2 regions of the Rhizobium sp. BK176 genome follow, and region 1 is predicted to be linked to the other one. Evidence: riboswitches for the same ligand, from Rfam matches in the RefSeq annotation. Region 1 holds a riboswitch; the other holds the start of a gene.
The links. A riboswitch is a leader RNA that binds a small molecule or an ion and turns the genes downstream of it on or off. The one in region 1 is predicted to bind FMN.
Positions count from the first base shown of each region.

Region 1 (11,601 bases):
TGGACCGTCGCCTCGTGACCGGCATTGAGCAGCACGATTGTCGTCGAGACGAGTTCGTCCTCGGTCAGGTATTGCCCCTTGTGTTCCGTATGGATCATGTGGGTCAACAGGTCGTCCCGAGGGTTGGCTCGGCGCTCGGCGATGACTGTCTTCACATAGTCGGAGAACTCCTTCGCCGCCCGTTCGGCGCCATCCTCGTCCTCTCGCGTGCGACCGAATAGGTACATGCGGATATAGGCGTGCGACCATTTCAGAAGCTGCGGTCCCATCTCCTCCGGAATGCCGATCATGCGGGCAATCATCGTTACCGGAATAACGTCCGCAAATGCCGAAAGCAGCTCGACTTCGCTCTTCTTCTCGAAGCCGTCGATAAGCTTGCTGGCGAGCTCGGCAAGCTCAGGCTTCATCTTCTCGACGTGGCGAGAGACGAAAGCGCGGTTGACGAGTGTACGCAGACGCGTGTGCTCGGGCGGCTCCAGTTCGAGCAAGGAGTACCGTTCGGCCAGGTCGAAATTCGCCAGATGCTGGTCCGGCTCGGGAAGGCCGAGTTCCTCACGGCTTGCGATGTGCAGGATCTGGCGGCCGAAACGGCGATCGCGCAGCAAGCCGTTGACGTGGTCGTAACCTGTGAAAAACCACTGCTTCTGCTGCTCCCAATAGAATGTGGGACAGTGCGCGTGGAGAGCGGCATAGGCCGCGTTCGGGTCGCTGTAGAACGCCGGATTGCTGGCGTCGAGCGAAACGTGGCGTGTGGCAGGATCGATGGAAAGAAAAGGTGGGATCATCATGCTTCGAGGCTTAGCGGATTTGCCAAGCCTCGAAAAGATGCTCAACCTCTCGACAGGGATCCGACGCGGCGAAGCGCGTGGATCTGATCGTCGAGCGTGGGGACGAGCTCACCGCCGGTATGATCGGGCTCGACCGGCGGCGGCGCAGCAGCTTCAGCCTCACCGAAGATGATGGTGCAGTTGCGGCCGGCTGCCTTGGCGGCGTAAAGCGCGCGATCCGCCGCCGAAACCAGCTTGTCTCTATTTGCCTCGATGGAAGAGGCCATGGCGACGCCGATACTGACCGTGACCGGAATGATCGCATCGCCGGTACTGACGGGAACACGGCAGAACTCGGCACGGATCGATTCCGCCAGTGCTTCCGCTTCAGTTTGGTCGGCCACCGTCGTGAAGGCGGCGAACTCTTCCCCGCCCATGCGGCCGAAGACGCCGGCAGGAACGAATTGGCGGGCCATGCGAGCAAAGACCGTCAGTACGATGTCACCGGCCTGATGCCCGAACCGATCGTTGACGCGTTTGAAATGGTCGAGGTCGAAGAGCAGTACGGCGACCAGGCGGTTATTGTGGAATGCGCTCTCCTGAATGGCATCGAACCGTCCGAAAAGGCCACGTCGGTTCAACACACCGGTGAGGGAATCGGTGAGGCTGAGCATACGAAGATGCTTCTCCGAGCGCTCCATGATGAGAAGGCAGGTATGGGCGCATGCAAAGGTCAGCATGAAGCCCGTTGCCATGGCAGCGCCGCCGGCGAAATTGGCGGCTTCCGCGTCGGTTGGGCCGATGATTGCCATTGCCATTGCCATACCGAAGCATAGGAAACTCTGGAGCACGAAGATAACGCCGAGTGTTCGCCTGGAGCCTTCGTTGGGTTGGCCTGTCGCGCGGACTGCCATTGCAAGCGCGGTTGCGCCGGTGGCTGAGGCCAAGTTGTAGAGAATGACGCGATTGGTGTAGTCGTCGTTGACCCACGGCAGGAAGACGCCGCCCAGCCAAACAAGCGGCGGCAGGAATGCCCACCATTCGAGCTTGCGATGGTCAAGAGCCAGATACCCGGCAACCCATGCACTTTGTCCGCATAGCGCAATCGTGTTGCCGATCTCGATCGAGAGAATAGCGGGTATCTGCCCCCGCAACGCCACCATTGCGAAACCAACGCCACTAAGAAGAAAACCCATTCCCCAATAGAAATAGGTCTTGTTTCGGACGTTATGGCGCCAGGCCATGAACGCCACCAACGCGAGCGTCATGGCTTCCGAACACCAAATGGCTAATCCAGTCGTAACATTGAACACGGCAACACCCCTTGCATTGCGCGTATTGTTTCGGAAGAAGCTGGCAACTTCATTAATTGCGCTTCTCCCTTGGCGCATTTTTGCGTTGAGTTGGTGTTAGGCTTTCTGGTCTGTAAACGCAGCGCAGCCGCAAGCAGATTCAGAATTCGTTTATCCTGACGCCGACAAAAGCTGTGTGGCACTAGGATTGCAGCTCGCTCTTCACCATCGCTTGCATGAATGAACCTATATCGGGCGAAAAGCATTCGCTCTGCATTAGCCCTCTTGACGTTATCCGTCAGCGCGTCTTGAAGAGGAGGGCAGGGAAGTTCTATGTAGGGACAAGGCAATTTCTTTGATTCCCGGCCACAGCCGGCAGACGTTGACAAAGGACGCACATGAGAAACCCAGTCGATACCGCTATGGCCCTCGTGCCGATGGTTGTGGAACAGACCAATCGCGGTGAACGCTCCTACGACATCTATTCCCGCCTGCTGAAGGAACGGATCATCTTCCTCACGGGCCCGGTCGAGGATCACATGGCGACGCTCGTTTGCGCCCAGCTGCTCTTCCTCGAGGCGGAAAACCCGAAGAAGGAAATCGCGCTCTACATTAACTCGCCGGGCGGTGTCGTTACCGCCGGCATGGCGATCTACGACACGATGCAGTTCATCAAGCCGGCCGTTTCGACGCTCTGCATTGGCCAGGCCGCCTCCATGGGATCGCTGCTCTTGGCTGCCGGGCACAAGGACATGCGCTTCGCCACCCCGAACTCCCGCATCATGGTTCACCAGCCCTCGGGCGGTTTCCAGGGCCAGGCATCGGACATCGAGCGTCACGCCCGCGACATTCTGAAGATGAAGCGTCGTCTGAACGAGGTCTATGTCAAGCACACCGGCCGCACCTACGAGGAAGTCGAGAAGACCCTTGACCGCGACCACTTCATGGATGCGGACGAGGCTCAGGCCTGGGGTGTTATCGACAAGGTCCTGACATCTCGCATCGAGATGGAAGGCGATGCGGCCTAGTGAGAAGTAGGGATGGTGTTGTATCCGCCACAGTTCTATCTCATTTGTGATCGAACAAGAGAAGAAACCCGGTGGCGGGTGCAGCGATCTCAAGTATTAATGCTATGTTGAATTTTTATGACATAGCATCGGCAGTGGAAGGGGAATTCGTTGCCGCCGGAGCCAGGACAGCTTAGTTTGGACCGGTTCGTACCCCTTAACGGCCTTGGCCGGCTGGGGCTCCAAAGTTGGAGCAGGCCAATGAGTAGACCGTTATTTCACCTTGAAATACGGCGTGCTGGAAGGAAAGTGATATGAGCAAAGTCAGCGGCAGCAACGGCGGCGACTCTAAAAACACCCTGTACTGCTCCTTCTGCGGAAAGAGCCAGCACGAAGTCCGGAAGCTTATTGCCGGACCGACCGTTTTCATCTGCGATGAATGCGTCGAATTGTGCATGGACATCATCCGCGAGGAAAACAAATCCTCGATGGTCAAGTCTCGTGACGGCGTTCCCACGCCGCAGGACATCATCAAGGTCCTCGATGAGTATGTCATCGGCCAGCGCCAGGCGAAGAAGATCCTGTCCGTTGCCGTTCACAACCATTACAAGCGCCTCGCGCACGCCTCCAAGAACGGCGAAGTCGAGTTGGCGAAGTCGAACATCATGCTCGTCGGCCCGACCGGCTGCGGTAAGACCTATCTTGCCCAGACGCTCGCCCGCATCATCGATGTTCCGTTCACGATGGCCGACGCGACGACGCTGACGGAAGCCGGCTATGTCGGTGAAGACGTCGAAAACATCATCCTGAAGCTGCTGCAGGCTGCCGACTACAATGTCGAGCGCGCCCAGCGCGGCATCGTCTACATCGACGAAGTCGACAAGATCTCGCGCAAGTCCGACAACCCGTCGATTACCCGCGACGTGTCGGGCGAGGGTGTCCAGCAGGCGCTTCTGAAGATCATGGAAGGCACGGTTGCCTCGGTTCCCCCGCAGGGTGGCCGCAAGCATCCGCAGCAGGAGTTCCTGCAGGTCGACACGACGAACATCCTGTTCATCTGCGGCGGCGCGTTCGCCGGTCTCGACAAGATCATCTCCGCCCGCGGCGAGAAGACCTCGATCGGTTTCGGTGCGACGGTTAAGGCCCCGGACGACCGCCGCGTTGGCGAAGTGCTGCGGGAGCTCGAGCCGGAAGACCTGGTCAAGTTCGGTCTCATCCCGGAATTCATCGGCCGTCTGCCGGTCTTGGCGACGCTCGAGGACCTCGACGAGGATGCACTGATCCAGATTCTCTCCGAGCCGAAGAACGCGCTGATCAAGCAGTACCAGCGCCTGTTCGAGATGGAAGATGTGGAACTGACCTTCCACGAGGACGCACTTCGCGAGATCGCCCGCAAGGCGATCGTGCGCAAGACCGGTGCTCGCGGCCTTCGCTCGATCATGGAAAAGATCCTGCTCGACACGATGTTCGAACTGCCGGCGCTGGAAGGCGTGCGCGAAGTCGTCATTTCGGAAGAGGTGGCTCGCGGTTCTGCACGTCCGCTCTACATCTACGCGGACCGTCAGGACGAGAAGGCCAACGCTTCGGCGTAAGCCGTTAGAGATATCTTTACGATACGAACCGTGAATTTGAGGGGCTTGCCGTCGGCAGGCCCCTTTCTATTTCAAAACCAGTGCACGACCCTGATAAATCTTGCTAAAGAGGTCTGAAAGCACCTCTGCTGCCGTTGCGGTTTCTAACGTCCGTGGCAATTATGGAATGATTCCGTTGGTGTGTTTCGGCCTTGTGTGTTAGCCGGCGCGGAAGTGGCAAGCGCCGGTCCAGGCTGGTGCTCCAGAGTGAAGGTGTTCCGTTGTCGCATAGCTGTCATGTCCAGGGGGACGCCGGCCATGGCGCAGCTTGAAAAGCATAGTCAGAACCTCCACTTGTTGTCTCAAGTGGAGTGCGGCCCGGTTCTAGTGGCCGCGCCAGAAGAGCCCGGAAACGGGACGATGGAAAGGAAATAAAATGACGAAGAAAACGTCAGTTGCGAGCATCGCATATCCGGTATTGCCCCTGCGCGACATCGTCGTCTTCCCGCATATGATCGTGCCGCTGTTCGTTGGCCGCGAGAAGTCGATCCGTGCGCTCGAAGAAGTCATGGGGTCGGACAAGCAGATCATGCTCGTCACACAGATCAACGCGAGCGATGACGATCCTGAACCGTCCGCCATCCACAATGTCGGCACCGTCGCCAACGTGCTGCAACTGCTGAAGTTGCCTGACGGCACCGTCAAGGTTCTGGTCGAGGGTCGCGCGCGCGCCGAGATCGACGCCTACACCGATCGCGAGGATTTTTACGAAGCTCTGGGGCATGTTCTCGAAGAGCCGCATGACGATCCGGTCGAACTGGAGGCGCTGAGCCGCTCGGTGGTCTCCGAGTTCGAGAGCTACGTGAAGCTCAACAAGAAGATCTCGCCAGAGGTCGTTGGCGCCGCCAGCCAGATCGACGATTACTCGAAGCTGGCCGATACGGTTGCCTCGCACCTGTCGATCAAGATCACCGAAAAGCAGGAGATGCTGGAAACCACCAGCGTCAAGGCACGCCTCGAAAAGGCGCTCGGTTTCATGGAAGGTGAGATCTCGGTCCTTCAGGTCGAGAAGCGTATCCGCTCGCGCGTCAAGCGCCAGATGGAGAAGACCCAGCGCGAGTACTACCTGAACGAACAGATGAAGGCGATCCAGAAGGAACTCGGCGACGGCGAGGAAGGTCGCGACGAGATGGCCGAACTGGAAGAGCGCATCTCCAAGACCAAGCTGTCGAAGGAAGCCCGCGAAAAGGCCGATGCCGAGCTGAAGAAGCTACGGCAGATGAGCCCGATGTCGGCTGAGGCGACTGTTGTCCGTAACTATCTCGATTGGCTGCTCGGCATTCCGTGGGGCAAGAAGTCGAAGATCAAGTCGGATCTCAACAACGCCGAGAAGATCCTCGAAGCCGATCACTTCGGTCTTGACAAGGTCAAGGAACGTATCGTCGAGTACCTGGCTGTCCAGGCCCGTGCGACCAAGATCAAGGGCCCGATCCTGTGCCTCGTCGGCCCTCCGGGCGTCGGCAAGACCTCGCTCGCCCAGTCGATCGCCAAGGCGACCGGCCGTGAGTATGTCCGCATGGCTCTCGGCGGCGTTCGTGACGAAGCTGAAATCCGCGGTCACCGCCGCACCTATATCGGCTCGATGCCCGGCAAGGTCATCCAGTCGATGAAGAAGGCGAAGAAGTCCAACCCGCTCTTCCTGCTCGACGAAATCGACAAGATGGGCCAGGACTTCCGTGGCGATCCGTCGTCGGCTCTGCTCGAAGTGCTGGATCCGGCTCAGAACTCGACCTTCATGGATCACTACCTGGAAGTCGAATACGATCTGTCGGACGTGATGTTCATCACGACGGCGAACACGCTGAACATTCCGGCACCTTTGATGGACCGCATGGAAGTCATCCGTATCGCCGGCTACACCGAGGACGAAAAGCGCGAAATCGCCAAGCGGCACCTGCTGCCGAAGGCCATCAAGGAACATGCACTGCAGCCGAACGAGTTCTCGGTCAGCGACGACGCCCTGATGGCGATCAGCCAGCAGTACACCCGCGAAGCCGGTGTTCGTAACTTCGAGCGCGAATTGATGAAGCTCGCCCGCAAGGCGGTCACCGAGATCATCAAGGGCAAGACGAAGTCCGTTCATGTGACGGCCGAAAACATCGACGACTACCTGGGCGTTCCGCGCTTCCGCCACGGCGAAGCCGAACGCGAGGATCAGGTCGGTGTCGTTACCGGGCTGGCCTGGACGGAAGTCGGTGGCGAACTGCTGACGATCGAAGGCGTCATGATGCCGGGCAAGGGTCGTATGACCGTGACCGGCAACCTGAAGGAAGTCATGAAGGAATCGATCTCGGCGGCGGCATCCTATGTCCGCTCGCGCGCTGTCGATTTCGGCATCGAGCCGCCGCGCTTCGATAAGAGCGACATCCACGTGCACGTGCCGGAAGGTGCGACACCGAAGGATGGTCCGTCGGCCGGCGTTGCCATGGCAACCGCGATCGTCTCGATCATGACCGGTATTCCGGTCGACAAGAACGTGGCGATGACGGGTGAAATCACCCTGCGCGGCCGTGTTCTGCCGATTGGCGGTCTGAAGGAAAAGCTGCTGGCAGCGCTTCGCGGCGGCATCAAGAAGGTGCTGATCCCGGAAGAGAACGCCAAGGATTTGGCGGAGATCCCGGACAACGTGAAGAACAACATGGAGATCATCCCCGTGTCCCGCATGGGCGAGGTGATCAAGCATGCTCTGGTCCGCAGACCGGAGGCGATCGAGTGGGATGGCACGGTGGAGACGCCTGTCATCGCGACGGTCGAAGGGCTCGATGAAACAGGCGCAACCATAGCTCACTGAGCCATGTTTGCCACATTCGCGCCTAATTGCTTAAAAACCCTGAAAAGGCTGGCGTTTTCGCCAGCCTTTTTTTGTGAAATTGACCGGCGGACTCTTGCATTTCCTTGATTTGCAGGGTCTTTGGGGTGCGGCGGGCCTGATGAACTCTATTCTGCGCCTAGCTTATAGATTTGAGTCGTTTCGAACCATTTAGAAAGGGGTGGAAACATGAACAAGAATGAACTCGTGTCCGCAGTTGCTGAAAAGGCAGGACTCTCGAAGACTGACGCTGCTTCCGCAGTTGACGCTGTTTTCGAAGTTGTCCAGGCTGAACTGAAGGGCAAGGGCGACGTTCGCCTCGCTGGTTTCGGTAGCTTCACCGTTTCCCATCGCGCTGCCACGAAGGGCCGCAACCCGTCCACGGGCGCAGAAGTCGATATTCCGGCTCGCAACGTGCCGAAGTTCACGCCCGGCAAGGGCCTGAAGGACGCCGTCAACGGCTGATGTGAATTTGCTTGGCGGCCGGGCAACGAGACCGGCGGCACAAGTTTCGGAGGGTTCGGCCATGGCCGGACCCTTTTTGCATTTGGTGCCCTTGTCGGCACGCTGGGGATGCCTTACGAAATGCTCGTTCTCAGGGCGGGGTGAAAGTCCCCACCGGCGGTAAGAGCTTTGCTCGAGCCCGCGAGCGCCTCTCGTCGAAAATGTCGAAAGGGTCAGCAGATCCGGTGCAATTCCGGAGCCGACGGTTACAGTCCGGATGAAAGAGAATGAGCGGAACGGGCGAGGGCGGAATCCGTCCTGGCTGCAGTATTGCGCTCATGCGTCCTGATTTGTGTTGGTTTCGGAAAGAAAAACATGAATCAGACTTCCCCTACGTTTTCCGCTTCGCGAGCAATGGCCGGCGCTGCTTGGATGGTTGCCGCGGGCATCGCCTTCTCGATCCTCAATGTCGTCACGCAATGGCTGACAATGAAGCTCGCTTTCCCCGCCGCCTCGGCTGCCTTTTGGCAGTATGCCTTTGCGCTGGTCTTTTCGCTGCCCTTTCTCCGGCGCGTCGGTCTCCGGGCAATGAGGACGCGTTATCCCTGGCGACACATCGTACGCGTCTCCTTGGCGGCCTTTGGTGTGACCACTTGGGTCGCGGGGCTCGCGTCGGTACCAATCTGGCAGGCAATCGCGCTGGTGATGACCTCACCATTTTTCATCATCGTCGGCGCACGGATCTTCCTTGGGGAATACATTGGTTCCGCGCGATGGGCGGCGACAGCCACCGGTTTCGTCGGAGCGATGATTATTCTTCAACCTTGGTCAGACAGTTTCAGTTGGGCGGCGGTCCTGCCGATCGTTTCGGCACTTCTCTGGGGTGCGTCGTCACTTATCACCAAGAGCCTGACGGGTGTCGAGCGGCCGGAAACCATAACGGTCTGGCTATTGGCTCTTCTGACGCCGATCAATGGTGGACTGGCGATGGCCGCGGGCTTCAGTGTCCCGACCGGTACCACACTGCTGCTTTTTGCCGCGGCGGGTCTGCTGACCGTACTGGCGCAATATTTCCTGACGCTCGCCTATTCCACCGCCGATGCCGCTTACGTCCAGCCTTTCGACGATCTCAAGCTCCCGCTGAACGTTCTCGCCGGGTGGTTGGTCTTCGGCTACGCGCCAAGCGGCTATCTCTGGGTGGGCGCATTCCTCATCCTTGGGGCATCGCTCTTCATCATGCGGAACGAAATGAAGAAGGAGCAGGGGACCCCCCTGGCACCGTCAGAATAAGACAGCCGTGTCATTCCGGTGTCATGCCAATCCCGCAAAACCGCTCTGTTTGAATTCATGGGGGATTTCATGACAACTTTATCGCGCAAGACAGTGCTCGTTGCGGCGCTTCTTGCGACGGCCGCGTTTCCGGCCGCCGCAGAGCCCGTTTTCAACCGCATCGCAACCTTTCCGGTGGCATCCAACCTGCCCGAGGGAAAGGATAAGCTTTCGATCACGTCGGCTGAAATCATCACGGCCACCGACAACGGCATGACGCTGATCTACAGCGACAGCCCGCTCGGTGCGATCGGATTCGTCGACATTTCCAACGCCAAGGCGCCGAAGGCCGGTGGGGCGCTGATGATGGACGGTGAGCCGACATCGGTGACCTCCGCGGCCGGCAAGGCGCTGGTTGCCGTCAACACGTCGGAGAGCAAGGCAAAGCCATCGGGCCGCCTCGCGATCGTCGACGTTGCCACCAAGAAGATCGAAAACACCTGCGACCTCGGAGGACAGCCGGATTCGATCGCGCTCAACAAGGACAAGACGCTTGGCACGATTGCGATCGAAAACGAACGCGACGAAGACGTCAACGATGGCAAGATACCGCAGATGCCGGCAGGCGACCTTGTCGTGTTCCAGGTCAAGAACGGCGCCGTCGATTGCGGTTCGATCAAGCACGTGACACTGACCGGCCTTGCCGGGATTGCGCCGGAGGATCCGGAACCAGAATTCGTCTCCTTCAACGATCAGAACGAGATCGCCCTGACCCTTCAGGAAAACAACGAGATCGTCATCATCGATGCGGCGACCGCGGCGGTGAAGGCACACTTCTCTGCCGGCAGCGTCGATCTGACCGGCATCGATACGAAGCGCGACGGCGCGCTGAAGTTCACCAGCGAACTCAAGGGTGTCCTGCGTGAACCCGACGCCGTGAAGTGGTTGGACAACGACCGTCTGGTCGTCGCGAACGAAGGCGACTACCAAGGCGGTTCGCGCGGCTTCACGATCTTCGACAAGACAGGCAGGGTCCTCTACGAATCCGGCGCTTCGTTCGAGCGCGCGGTCGCCAATATCGGGCACTATCCGGACAAGCGCTCGTCCGCCAAGGGTGTCGAGCCGGAAGGTCTGGAGGTCGCGACCTTCGGCGGCCAGAAGTATATCTTCCTGCTTTCGGAACGCGCCTCGGTCGTCGGCGTCTTCAAGGATACCGGCGCCGAACCACAACTCGTCCAGATTCTTCCGTCGGGTGTGTCGCCCGAGGGAGGCGTAGCCGTGCCGTCCCGCAATCTCCTCGCCACCGCCAACGAAGTCGATCTCGGCAAGGATGGCGGCCCGCGGTCCCACGTCATGATCTATGAGCTCGGCGAAGGCGAAATGGCCTATCCGCAGATCGTTGCGGCCGAGAAGGATGGTAATCCCGTCGGCTTTGCGGCACTCTCCGGTCTTGCTGCCGTTCCGGAAAACCCGGGCCAGCTGTTTGCAGTCAGCGACAGCGTTCTCGGCATGCAGCCGACGATCTACACCATTGACGCAACCAAGAAGCCGGCCGTCATCACCGAAACGCTGACCGTCAAGCGCGATGGCCAGCCCGCGCAGAAGCTCGATATTGAAGGTATTGCCGTGGACGATAAGGGCTGGTTCTGGCTGGGCTCCGAAGGCAACAGCGAGAAGCTCGTGCCGCACGCACTGTATCACGTAAACCCGAAGGGCGAGATCAAGGAAGAGATCGCTCTGCCGAGCGAATTGACCGCCAACGAAATCCGCTACGGGTTCGAAGGCGTGGCGATCGTCGGTTCCGGTGACGACGCGACATTGTGGATGGCTGTTCAGCGCGAGTGGAAGGATGATGCGAAGGGTTTCGTAAAGCTCGTCTCTTACAACCCGAAGAGCAAGGGGTGGGGCGCCGTTCGCTATCCGCTCGACAAATCGGACGCAGGCTGGGTCGGCCTCTCCGAAATTTCCGCGCAGGGCGACAGCGTCTACATCATCGAGCGTGACAACCTTGTCGGTGACGCAGCCAAACTGAAGAAGCTCTACAAGGTCGCGGTATCGGATCTGAAGCCCGCCAAGCTCGGCGGCGAGCTGCCGCTCGTCAAGAAGACGGAAGCCCATGACTTCCTTCCGGAACTGAAGACCGCCACCAATGGCTATGTCCTCGACAAGCTGGAAGGCTTTACCTTTGACGCTTCCGGCAAGGCCTATGCCGCCACGGACAATGATGGCGTCGACGACTCCTCGGGTGAAACGCTGTTCTTCCAAGTCGACCTCGTCGGCACGAACTGAGATTGGTTGAGCTATGAAACAAAAATGGCCGGGTCTATGCCCGGCCATTTTTCTTGTGCTCGTTTGCCTTACCAGCGCTGGTGGACATGGGGA
Region 1 is NZ_JANUBV010000009.1:139,337-150,937, forward strand. It holds gene FHT76_RS24675 (cytochrome P450) at 1-788, opposite strand, end outside; gene FHT76_RS24680 (GGDEF domain-containing protein) at 830-2,035, opposite strand; gene clpP (ATP-dependent Clp endopeptidase proteolytic subunit ClpP) at 2,458-3,087, shown strand; gene clpX (ATP-dependent Clp protease ATP-binding subunit ClpX) at 3,381-4,658, shown strand; gene lon (endopeptidase La) at 5,074-7,488, shown strand; gene hupB (DNA-binding protein HupB) at 7,696-7,971, shown strand; FMN riboswitch at 8,094-8,243, shown strand; gene FHT76_RS24705 (DMT family transporter) at 8,326-9,240, shown strand; gene FHT76_RS24710 (esterase-like activity of phytase family protein) at 9,310-11,508, shown strand; gene FHT76_RS24715 (aldo/keto reductase) at 11,577-11,601, opposite strand, start outside.

Region 2 (11,601 bases), on a different contig from region 1:
ACCACGAGCGCGATTGCCGGGGCAAGCAGGGTTGCCGTGAGAGAGGCGCGCTCCCTGCGCACGAGGCTCGGGAGGAAATGGAGGGTGGAGGATGCGCTCATGCGAAAGCCTTCTCGGAGGATTGTGCCCCCATCATGTAGCGACCGATCTCTTCCGGCCGGGTATCGCGGGTGACGAGTGGCCGGCTCAGCGTGCCGTGATAGAGCACCTGGATGGAATCGCAGAGCTCGAAAAGCTCCTCGAGTTCCTCTGAAATGACGAGGATGGCCATCCCTTCGTTGCGCAGGGTAATAAGCCGGCGGCGTATGGCAGAGGCTGCTCCGACATCGACGCCCCATGTCGGTTGGGCGACGAACAGCAGCTTCGGCGACAGCATCATTTCGCGTCCGACGATGAATTTTTGCAAGTTGCCGCCGGACAGAGAACCAGCCTCCGCCTCCGGACCGGAGGCGCGAACGTCATGCTGGCGCATGCAGTCCTCGGTAAAGGCAATGGCTTTGGCTCTGTCGACGAGGCCATGCTGCAGAAGATCGAGGGGATGCGCAGTCAGGAGGCTGTTAAGGGTGAGGGGCATTTCCGGTACGGCGCCGCGCCCGAGCCGGTCCTCCGGCACGAAGGCGAAGCCGAGCTTCCGGCGTGCGGCCGCATCGAGCCTGCCGACGTCCCTGCCCATCATGAGGATATGGTTCGCCTGGTCGCGAGGCAGCATTGTTTCGCCCGATATCAGCCTGGCGAGCTCGGCCTGTCCGTTTCCCGAGACCCCAGCTATGCCGAGAATTTCGCCAGCGCTCACCGCCAGGCTGATACTGGAAAGGGAAACAGCAAACGGGTCGTCGGGACGGTGGCTGAGGTTATTGATCTGGAGCCGCTTTTCGCCACCGGCGTGGGGAACCGCCGGCATCGGCTCCGGCATGTCGTGACCGATCATCATGCGGGCGAGGTCATGGGCATCGTGCTCGCGCGGATCCACGTTGCCGGTCACCTTGCCGCCGCGCAGGATCGTCGCGTGATCGCAGATTGCCCGGATCTCCTCCAGCTTGTGCGAAATGAACAGGATCGAAACGCCGCCATCCCGCAACCGGCGCAAGGTATCGAACAGCGTCTCGACGAGCTGGGGCGGCAGCACGGAGGTGGGCTCGTCGAGGATCAGGAGCTTCGGGTTGGTCATCAGGCAGCGAATGATCTCGACCCGCTGGCGCTCCCCGACGGAAAGCGCGTGCACGTGGGCGAGAGGGTCGACTTCGAGGCCGAAATCGCGGCCGAGTTTGCGGGCGCGCTCGGTCAACTCGCTCTTGCGTCCAGGTACCACCAGATGGATGTTTTCAATGACCGTCAGTGTCTCGAACAGCGAAAAATGCTGGAAGACCATGCCAATGCCGCGACGGCGCGCCTCGGCGGGAGAGGCGAGGTCGAGGACCTCGCCTTCCCAGGCGACGGTTCCGTCGTCCGGCTGCTCGACGCCGTAGATGAGCTTCATCAGCGTCGACTTGCCCGCCCCGTTCTCGCCGAGGATCGCATGGATGGACCGCGCAGCCACGTCCAGATCAATGCCCTGGTTGGCTTTGGTCTGGCCGTAGCTCTTGGAGATGCCGCGGAGTGACAGAAGGGGTGCAGGCATGGCTTACTTCGGCAGAGGCGTGGTGACGCCCTTGACGTGCCAATCCATGGCAATGATTTCCGCGTCCGAAAGCGTCGCGGCTGCAGCCGCGGCCTGGCTGCCATCCGCCTTGGTGACCGGACCGGCAAAGGGCGAGCCGCTCCCGTCGGCGAACTTGGCCTCGACTTCCTTCATTTTCGCCGCCACGTCGGCCGGGATGTCCGGGCTTGCATCGGCAATGTGAACCACCTTTTCCTTCATGCCGAGGAAGGCGTTGGCACCCTTGAAGGTCCCCGCCAGGTGGGCGTCGACGGACGCCTTGAAGAACGGCGACCAGTCGGTGGCGGCACAGCCGAGGTAAAACTTCGGCGCATATTTCTTCATCGAGGAATTGAGGTTCAGCGAATAGACACCTGCCGCTTCGCAGGCCGAAACCACCGACGGCGTGTCCTGGGCATTGGAGAAGATCACGTCGCAGTCCTGGGCGACGAGCGCCTTGGCTGCTTCCTGCTCCTTGGCCGGGTCGAACCAGGAGTTCACCCAGACGACCGTAACCTCTGCCTTCGGGTTGACTGCCTGTGCGCCGAGGGTGAAGGCGTTGACGGAGGCAATCAGTTCCGGAATGGCGAAGGCGGAGACGGAGCCGAGCTTGCCCGTCTTCGAGAGTGCGGCGGCCGCCATGCCGAGCACGTAGGTGCCTTCGAAGTTCTTGGCAGCGAAGGGCGAGAAGTTCGGCGCCACCTGGAAGCCGGAAGCATGAAGCACGCTGACCTTCGGATTGCGACGCGCGATCTGCAGCGCACCATTCTGGTAGCCGAAGGAGCCGGCGATGAGGAAGTTGTTCCCGTCGGCCACCGACTTCGTCATGATGCGGTCGGCATCCGGACCTTCCGCGATGTTTTCGAGCACGGTGACCTTGACCTTGTCGCCATGGGCGGCTTTGACCGGTTCGAGCCCGTCCTGGAGCGCGCGGCCCCAGCCGACATCGCCGATCGGCGAGGGAACGACGAGGGTGATGCCGAGCGGGCCGTCGGCTGCGAGGGTTGCTCGTGCGCCGAAGGTGCCGGCAAGGCTTGCGGCGGCAACGCCCTGCATCAGAGTTCTGCGGGTGATGTTGGTCATTTTGGTTCCCCTTTTTGCATGCTTTAGAAATTGACGGTCGCGAGCGCGGCTTCGGCTTCGGCAAACAGCCGCTTTTCGTCAAGGCCGATGAACTCGCCGTTCTCCCAAACGATCTGGCCGTTGATCATCGTCATGTCGGTCGCCATGCCGATGCCGACCTTGGCAATCAGGCTCAGCGGATCATGACGTGTGCCGACGTAGTCCATGCGTCGCGTATCGATGGCAAACAGGTCGGCGGCCATCCCGGGCGCCAGCCTGCCGATGTCCGCTCGACCAAGCAGCGCCGCGCCACCGGTCGTGGCATAGCCGAGGAAGTCGACCGGAACCGGGACGGGGTGTTTTCGCCCTGAAGCCGCCAGGCATTGCAGCATGTAGGCCGAGTGCACGCAATGCATTAGGTTCGAATTGTCGTTCGAAGCAGCGCCATCGCAGCCGATCCCGATACGCAGGCCTAAGGCCTGCATGGCCGGTATGTCTGTCACCTCTGCCCCGACCAGATAGACCGGTTCCGGGCAATGGGAAACGCCGGTGCCATCTGCCGCCATCTTCGCCAGTTCGTCATGGCTGAGTTCCCAGCAATGGGCATAGAAGGCATCGGGGCCGGCAAATCCGAGTTCCGCGCAATAATCGACGGTCCGCATTCCGTGGCGCGCCGCAATGACCGGGCTCTCTCCTTCTCCGACGTGGGTGTGCATCCGCACTCCGCGATCGCGTGCCAGCGCTACCGACTCCACAAAGGTCTCGCGATAGCTGTTGACGGGCTGACAGGGGGCAACCACCACTTGTCGCATGCTGAACGGACTGTCGTCGTGATAGGTGTCGATCAGGCGGGCGCAATCGGCGATGAATTCGTCCGTCGTTTCCAGCATGGCGTCCGGGATGGTCGACCCTTCCGATTTCGGCAAGGTGTTGCCGCCACGCCCGGCGTGAAAGCGCATGCCAAGCACCTCGGCAGCCTCGAACTGCCGGTCGATCAGCCGTTTGCCGGCATGTCTCGGGAAACAGTACTGGTGATCAAACGCCGTCGTGCAGCCATGCTTGATCAGTTCGGCCATGGCGGTGACAGAGGAGTGATAGAAGCAATCCTCGTTGAGCCGCGAGAAGACCGGATAGATCAGATCAAGCCATTCGATGACAGACAGTTTCGTCCAGTCGAGGTCGGCCCGGTTGCGTACGAAAGTCTGGAAGAAATGATGGTGCGTGTTGACGAGCCCGGGATAGACGAACCAGCCGCTGGCGTCCCTGGTTATCGTATTCGCCGGAAGCTCAAGCTCAGCCAGATTGTCACCGATCGCCCGCATGACGGGACCATCCGTCAGGACATCGACATTGCGACGGGCGGTCGGCCCCTTGCCGTCGTCGACGACGACAGCGGCGCAGTTTTTCAGGAGATAGCCGGCCATGTCATTCCTCACCCGCCTCGATCGATGGGTCGGGCTTCAACTCATGCAGCCGATGAATGCCTGGCATCTCGATGAAACCGTCGAGCGCGCGAATGGCGCGCGACCAGAGACGGATAGCTGGGTAGGGATCAAGCAGGACGCCGCCATCGGGGGCGAGCGCGACATAGGGGAAGCAGGCTATGTCGGCGATCGTCGGCCGGTCGCATGCGAGGAACGACTTGCCCCGCAGTCCCTGTTCGACCAGGCCGGCCTCAAGTTCGCGCAACGCCGCGATCCCGTGCGCCTGGAGAGCGGCGATGTCACCTGGCCTGTGCAGCATCTCATGCAAGCGAGCCCCACCGAGATTGGCGGTCAATCGATGTGAGAAGGAAAGCCACTGCTGCACGCGGGCTGCCTGTTCGGCCGTGCCGTCACCCAGCCACTCGGGCGCGGTTTTCATCGAGAGATAGACGAGCATCGCCGAGGATTCGGTCAAGACAAGATCGCCATCCTCCAGGATCGGGATCGAACCGGCCGGGTTCAGCCCCAGGAGCTCTGCTTTCCGATGCTCGCCGCCCGGATGGAAGTCCACGGGCCTGATCTTAAGAGGAATGCCCGTCAGGGCAGCCATCAGGCGCACTTTGTAGCAGCTCGGGGAAAGGATGTAATCGTAGAGTTTCATTGCGCCACCAGCTGTGCACCATAGGTGTAATTGTGACGTTTGAGCCAGCGCCGGTAAGCCACGGACGTCATGTCAGCGCGGGTGGGGATCTCCATCCCGGGATCGAGCGGTAACAGGTGCGGGATCTGGTTTTCGAGGATCGACCGATCCTGCAGAAAGATAGTCTGCTGGAAATGGATGAGGTCCGTCATCGAGGTCTCGTCGTCAAAGAGCGCCATCCACGGCCAGACATCGCAAAGATCCTCGGCCAGCGGCTGGACGAAGAGGGTAATGACATCCCATTCGGTTGGCCGGGGTGGGCAGGTCTTGTAGAGCACCGAGCAGGTCGGTGACGGGACGCGATACATGTATTCCGTGGTGATACCGCCGCTTGCGGACTTCGCCGCCTGCGGCTGGTAGAACTTGACCTGGGTTGCCCAGACCTCGTCCTCGACGTCTCGAATTTCCACCTTGTAGTTCTGGACCTCCGTGTGTGGCTCGGCGCCGAGAATGTCGGTGTGAACGAAAGGAAAATGCGCGATGTCGAGAAAGTTCTCGACCGCGCGCAGGGGCGAACAGCGGACGCGAACGACACCGACTTCGACAAACCGGCGGCCGGGCTGATCAGCCTCGGGAATGGAAAAGAGGTCCTTGGTAGGTTCTCCAAGCGATGACCAGACATGTCCGAAACGCACGAGGACGGGAAGGATCCGACCTGCGGAGGTTATTACAACAGCGTCTCCGTTCGCGTCGGCCGAGACCGCGATCTTTTCCCCCATCAGGGCCGTCTTGTAGACGCCCATGGCGAGGTGGCTGAACAGGCCAACGGGATACCACTCGTTGAGCATCGCATTCCCTGCCATTATGCGATCCCTCCCTGCAGGCTTTCAGCGCGTCTGCGCAGGCTTTCGGCTGCCCTGGACGCCATGATGCGTTCGGCGGGCGTCGCGCCGTCATCGACGAGAACATGAACGAGCGTGCGGTGCGGTTGCAATTCGACGAGCAGCAGGCGGACTGCCTGCGAATTCTCCACGGTTTCCAGCACGCCGCGCGCGTCCAGGGTCGCGCCGGCGGCGCGCTCGATGGCGCCAATGTCTGCTTCCACCGTCAGCGACCGCAGCGGAACAAGGCCGGCGAGTGCGGGCGGTTGATGGGCGGGGTCTCCGACAGCCACCCAGAGCAGGCCGTCTGCCTCCTCGACCTTTTGGGTTGCGACGCGGATTGTCTCCGGCGGCGAGAGGCCGGGATGGGCTGGAATGCGAAGACAATTTCCTGCCTGTGAGTAGCTCCAGCCGTGATAAATGCAGGACAAGGCCTCGCCGCGGACAAAGCCATGCGACAGGCGCATGCCACGATGAGGACACCGGTCAGCCGAGGCCGCGACGCGACCCGACTGTGACCTCCAGAGAGCGATCGAGCCGGCTGTTGTGCGTGCGGGGATGACCGTTGCTGGCGGTAGATCCCCTGATAGCGCAACTGGCGCCCAGAAGCCCGTCATTTCGGCTGGCATGGTTTGAACTTTCTTTATATTATCAATGTCTTGCCGTACTTCAAGTGTGGCTGGTCATTTCACGACTTGCAACGGGCGGAAAGCACGTTTGCATAATCTTTTCGCATTGGCAACGCTGATCAAATAACGTGCACTGGAAAATCGAGGCGGCGTTCCCGGGCTAGTTTGGATTCTTGCCAACCGGCGTTCGAACGATGGTTTCCACCCAGACATCGATGGGGCCGAGCGAGCATCCCATTTCCATCATGTCGATCAACTCTTCGGGGCCGGCAACATCGAGTTCGATCCGATCGGCACTGCTGTGGGATATGGATTGCGACAGGCCGAGTTTTTCAGCGTGACGCCTGATCCAGGGGACGAAGGAGGGGGCCTCGAGGTCTCCGAGGATTGTTATTCGTTCCTTCGGTTGAGCCTGTGTTTGTTCTGCCATGAACGTCTCGCGCTGTGTTTGATCAGAGCATAGCGTCTAATCGAGCCAGTGAAAGCGCGATATCGTGTCTGTGGACAATGCTGTTTCGTGGAAACGACGGCCGTAACTGGCCGTCGACTGGCCCGGACGGCGGTTTAGATGACGGTGGCCCCCAGACGCGTCCTCGCGTCGAGGATGGCGGCGCAGGCGGCGGCAGCTTCCTTTCCTTTCGTCACGAAATGCTGCTCGAAAAAGCCGACATGGACGTCTGTTTCCTGGAAGTGATGCGGGGTCAGCACCACCGAGATGACGGGAGTGCCGGTATCGAGCTGAACGCGCATCATGCCGTCAAGGACGGTTGCGGCAACGAAATCGTGTCGATAGATCCCGCCGTCAACGACGAAGGCGCAGGCAACGACGGCGTCGTATCGGCCGGTGGCGATCAGTGACTGGGCATGGAGCGGAATTTCGAGGGCGCCCGGCACATCGATGACCTCGATGTCGGAGCTGGACCGTCCGATGGCCGTCCATTCGTCGGCGAAGGATTGAACCGCCTTGTCGACAATATTGGCATGCCAGCGGGCACGGACGACTGCGATGCGTTTTTGCTTTGAAACCACGGTCTGAAGCATTGAAATGCCTTTCAAGGGTATGCCGGTGGCCCGGCTGTGACGACAAAGCCCCGGAGGGCCTGATCCCTTGAGCGAACAGACAGGACGCACTTCTTTCGCTGCGAAAGACGCGCCTGCCATGTCCTCTTCCATCCGGACTGTACCGTCGGCTCCGGCATCGCACCGGATCTGCTGACCTTCCGGCAACACCGGAAGCGCTCGCGGGCTCCAGGCCTGGGCCTGATACCGCCGGTGGGGAATTGCACCCCGCCCTGAGAACGGCAACGACCTTAGTCCGGCTGCCACTGGCGATGCAAGTCCCCGTCCGCCGGACATTGTCGCAAAACTGCCCGTTGACGGGCGAGGCAGCCGGTTTCTGGCGAAATCGGCCGCCGGCCCGTCCCGGAGATCAGGTTCTCGAAGGTGCGCTTGATTGCCTCGATCAGGACGACGGCGGAGGCGGCACCTGGATCCATGTGGCCGATGACCCGGTCTCCAAGCCGCGAGGAGCGCCCCTTGGCGGCAACCATGTCTTTTGTCGCTTCCGCGCCCCTTGTTGCGGCCTCGAGCGCAGCGCTCAGACATTGGCCAAGGGGGCTGCCTTGAAGGCGAGCGGATCTCGCTGCCGCTGTTGCCGGCAGCCAGGCATCGATCATCGTCTTGTCGCCCGGTTCAGCCTTGCCCCTGTCCTGGATCCCCTGTCCCATTGCCTCGATGGCATCGACCATGTCGTCGTCGGACAGGACAGGCTTGCTCGTCGTCGAAGACGAACCCCTTATCCGCCGGATGCTGAGGGACGAGCTCGAGGACGCACGAATGGTTGTCAGCGAAGCGCGGGACGCGGCTGACGCGCTTGCCGTGCTTGCCCCGCGACCCCTTTATCGAAGCTATCATCACCGACATCCACTTCAAGCAGGGGCTGGACGGATCGGCACTGGCACGTTGGCAAAGTCGCTGCGACCTCGGGTCAAAGTCATGATCATGTCTGCCGATCCGAGCCTTGCTCTCCCGGAGCTTCCTTCCGGCTGTCGATATTTCGCCAAGCCCTACGAAAGCAGACAGGTCGTCGCGAGCATAGGGAACGAAGTCAGGGGATATGTCGCGTGAATGGCAATCCGAATGGGGACGGACCTGCTTCGGGTTCGAACAGGGCTATTGTCTCTTTCGGGCCGCTTACTTGCAACGCCTGCGGCGTCGTTTATCAAAGCCCGGATATATCTAGCCGGTCTCATTCGCCTGGGGCGTGCTCGCTGGAATCCAGACGCGTGTCGTTATCGTGTTGCCTGATGTCAGGACAAGGCCGCAAAGGATGGCCGCCATGGCCCAGCAGAATGACGATGATGGGAAAGGCCCAGCGGCCCCGGCGGCGCTCCAAGCCGCCGCCGGGAGCTGCCTGCTATGCCGTGAGGATATAGACGATCGCGAGAGTATCGGGATCTACAATGATGATCCGGCCATCCGCAAGGAGGAAGAAGCGGTAGCCTTCATACTCCGGTACGATCTTCACAACCCGCGGCGGCAGCGGTTCAAGATGGACCTTCTTTGGAATCCTGGTGCCGACCGAAACCGTGAAGTCGGGCTCTCTTACCGGCTGGACATGAACCTCCTTCACGACCTGGCGAATTTCCGTCTGCTGCTCGACAGTCACGTTGACGTTCGTCTTGTTGTTCGTAGTCTGGTTGCTCGTCGTGCTGTTGTTGTTGGTGGTGTTGGTCGTCGTCGAGTTCTGGTCGCTTGACTGCTTGGTGGCATCACCGCTCTGGGTAGTGTTGCTCTTGTCGGTTCCGTCAGACGACTTGGACTGCGTGCTGCTCTTCGAGCCTGAGGTCCCCGAGCCGCTGGTGTCGGACTCGGGCTTCTGCTGCGTCGTCGTGCTGCCTGTGGCGTCCTGCGATCCAGTCTTCGACTTGGTCTCAGTCGATGTCTTGCCCGACGCGGTTCCGCTGGTCGAGCCGTCGCTCGACGGCTGCTTGGCGCTCTTCTGGGTTTCCGACCCTGAGCCTGTTTTCTGTTCGGACGACATACTCTTCTTTGAGCAGGCGCCCGAGGCGTCAGGCGAAGAACAATCGGTGCCCGAGGTGCTTGAATCGGACTGCGACTGGTCGGACTTTGTACCCGACTCCGAACCCGACTGGGAACCGGGCTGCGTGTCGGTCTTCGTGCCTGTCTGCGCGCCTGTACCTGATTGGCTCTGGGTCTGCGTATCCTGCTGGGCCTTGGCCGGCAGGGTGGCAAACGGCGAGACGCTGAGCGACAACGTTGCGATGATTATGGCGAGATTGTTGTTCTTCACGATTTGATCTCCTAAAGATCGGGGAACGCTATGCACTGCGCATCCTCATGCGCGTCACGCGTACCCTCATTGCTGGAAAATGGCGGCTGCAGCCGCCCGTGGTCACTGGATGACCTGGATGACCTTCCGGGAGGAAGGTTCGACGATCACACGCCCGTCGTTGACGATCGCGTATGCGTACTTCGGTTGATCAGGAACCGGAGTAACGACAACGGTCTTCGGCAAGGGCTGTCCGACGACAATCTTTTCCTTGACGACGATGCGTTCTGTCGGGGCAGGAGCCTGCTGGACATAGGTCACCACCTTCTGAGGCGGTGGATCGAGAAGGGTACCTGCGACGCCACCGACGACGCCACCGACGGCCGCACCCACGGGACCACCGACGACGGCTCCCGTCGCGGCACCACCGGCTGCACCGGTAACCGTCGACGACTGCGCAAAGGCGCACGTCGATGCCAGGAGAACCCCGGCCACGATTCCTACTGCTTTGTTATTCATAGAGTTTCCTCCTTTTGTTGTGGCGGGTTTTTGCCACTGCGGGGTCACAACCTACAAATCATGGCACTGTTCCAAACTTGGGACTTCAGTCGGAGGGGCCTTAGACTTAAGTCCCGTACATGCTGGCTCGCGAGTGCTCTCGACACGTTCGGTTCTGCTGCTGAAAGATGCCCATCCGGGTTGAACCAGTCGGCTCCTGAAGCGAACCTGTCTGCGCTTTGACCGGGATGCCCTAGAGCCAATCAAAATCATCGGACCAAAGTCCGAGATCAGAACTTTATGATCGGTCGGATGTTTCCGTCTTACAGCGATGTGAAGGGATTGGGCCATGACCTGCGGCAAAGACTACTCTCCGCATGAAGACGCGGGATCACTGACTCGGTGCGGGATCGAACGAAGACGTCGACGGAAGCCAGCGAGTTCAGCCCGCACCGCAGGGAAATTAATTCCGGCGACGATGCATTGGCTTTTTAATTTCGCCTTGTCTGCCGACAGGTCGCTTCCTTGTCGATCGGTGATGGGGCGACCGGGCGAGTGCCAGCCGTTGGAGTAGCCGAGCATCAGAGATTTGGTCGTGATTTTCTTCGCCAGTTTCTGCGCGCCTTAAAGACTTGATCGGAGGACCAGCCGGATGGAAACAGCAGGATGTGAAATCGGACGTCAGCGTTCGATCGGACCTGAACGACGGCCTGTCCACCTCTTCGTTGCCATGCCTTTGGTGCGCCGCCCATGACAGACATTGAATTCCATCGAGGTCCTCCCAACGGCGCTGGGCAAGATGAGGCTCATACGTCTCAGCAGGCGACGCCCGCTGTCGAACCCCCGCCGCCGCCAATTGCCATCGAGCCCGATCCGGAGTTGACGCCGGAAGAGATAGAGCAGGTGCGCAAGAAGTATCTGCTGAAGCGTTTCTGGATAAGCGCCCGTGGTTACTGGGGTCCTCATGGAGGCAGGCTCGCCTGGGTATGCACGATCGGGTTACTGGGACTGATCGTGATAAACGTCGGCTTCCAGTACGGGATCAATGTATGGAACCGTCGAATTTTCGACGCCATAGAGCAGCGTAATGCTACGACCGTATATTTTCTAAGCGGCGTGTTCCTGCCACTCGTGTTTGGAAGCGTGGTGGTTGTCGCGGCGCAAGTTTCTCTTCGCATGATGATCCAGCGGCGCTGGCGTTCGTGGCTCACGAATGCGGTGCTTGCCCGTTGGCTCGCAAACGGGCGTTACTACCAGTTGAACCTCATCGGCGGAGACCACAAGAATCCCGAAGCGCGTATTGCGGAGGATCTGCGGATCGCCACGGAGTCGCCGGTCGACTTCATCGCCGGCGTCATGTCGGCATTCCTGGCGGCTTCGACCTTCATTGTCGTGCTCTGGACGATCGGCGGAGCGCTGCATGTGACAGTCGCAGGCTCGACGGTCACGATTCCCGGCTTTCTCGTCATTACCGCTGTCATCTACGCTGCGATCACATCAAGCTCGATGGTGGTGATCGGCCGCAACTTCGTCCACGTG
Region 2 is NZ_JANUBV010000019.1:27,155-38,755, forward strand. It holds gene FHT76_RS33135 (ABC transporter permease) at 1-101, opposite strand, end outside; gene FHT76_RS33140 (ABC transporter ATP-binding protein) at 98-1,618, opposite strand; gene FHT76_RS33145 (BMP family ABC transporter substrate-binding protein) at 1,622-2,719, opposite strand; gene FHT76_RS33150 (amidohydrolase) at 2,743-4,122, opposite strand; gene FHT76_RS33155 (glutathione S-transferase family protein) at 4,124-4,783, opposite strand; gene FHT76_RS33160 (aromatic ring-hydroxylating dioxygenase subunit alpha) at 4,780-5,625, opposite strand; gene FHT76_RS33165 (Rieske 2Fe-2S domain-containing protein) at 5,625-6,272, opposite strand; gene FHT76_RS33170 (acylphosphatase) at 6,433-6,702, opposite strand; gene FHT76_RS33175 (6,7-dimethyl-8-ribityllumazine synthase) at 6,837-7,313, opposite strand; FMN riboswitch at 7,430-7,576, opposite strand; gene FHT76_RS33180 (DAK2 domain-containing protein) at 7,583-8,119, opposite strand; gene FHT76_RS33185 (hypothetical protein) at 8,019-8,399, shown strand; gene FHT76_RS33190 (DUF1236 domain-containing protein) at 8,689-9,585, opposite strand; gene FHT76_RS33195 (DUF1236 domain-containing protein) at 9,688-10,083, opposite strand; gene FHT76_RS33200 (ABC transporter ATP-binding protein/permease) at 10,813-11,601, shown strand, end outside.
Region 2: another riboswitch for FMN. It lies ahead of FHT76_RS33175 (6,7-dimethyl-8-ribityllumazine synthase); the one in region 1 lies ahead of FHT76_RS24705 (DMT family transporter).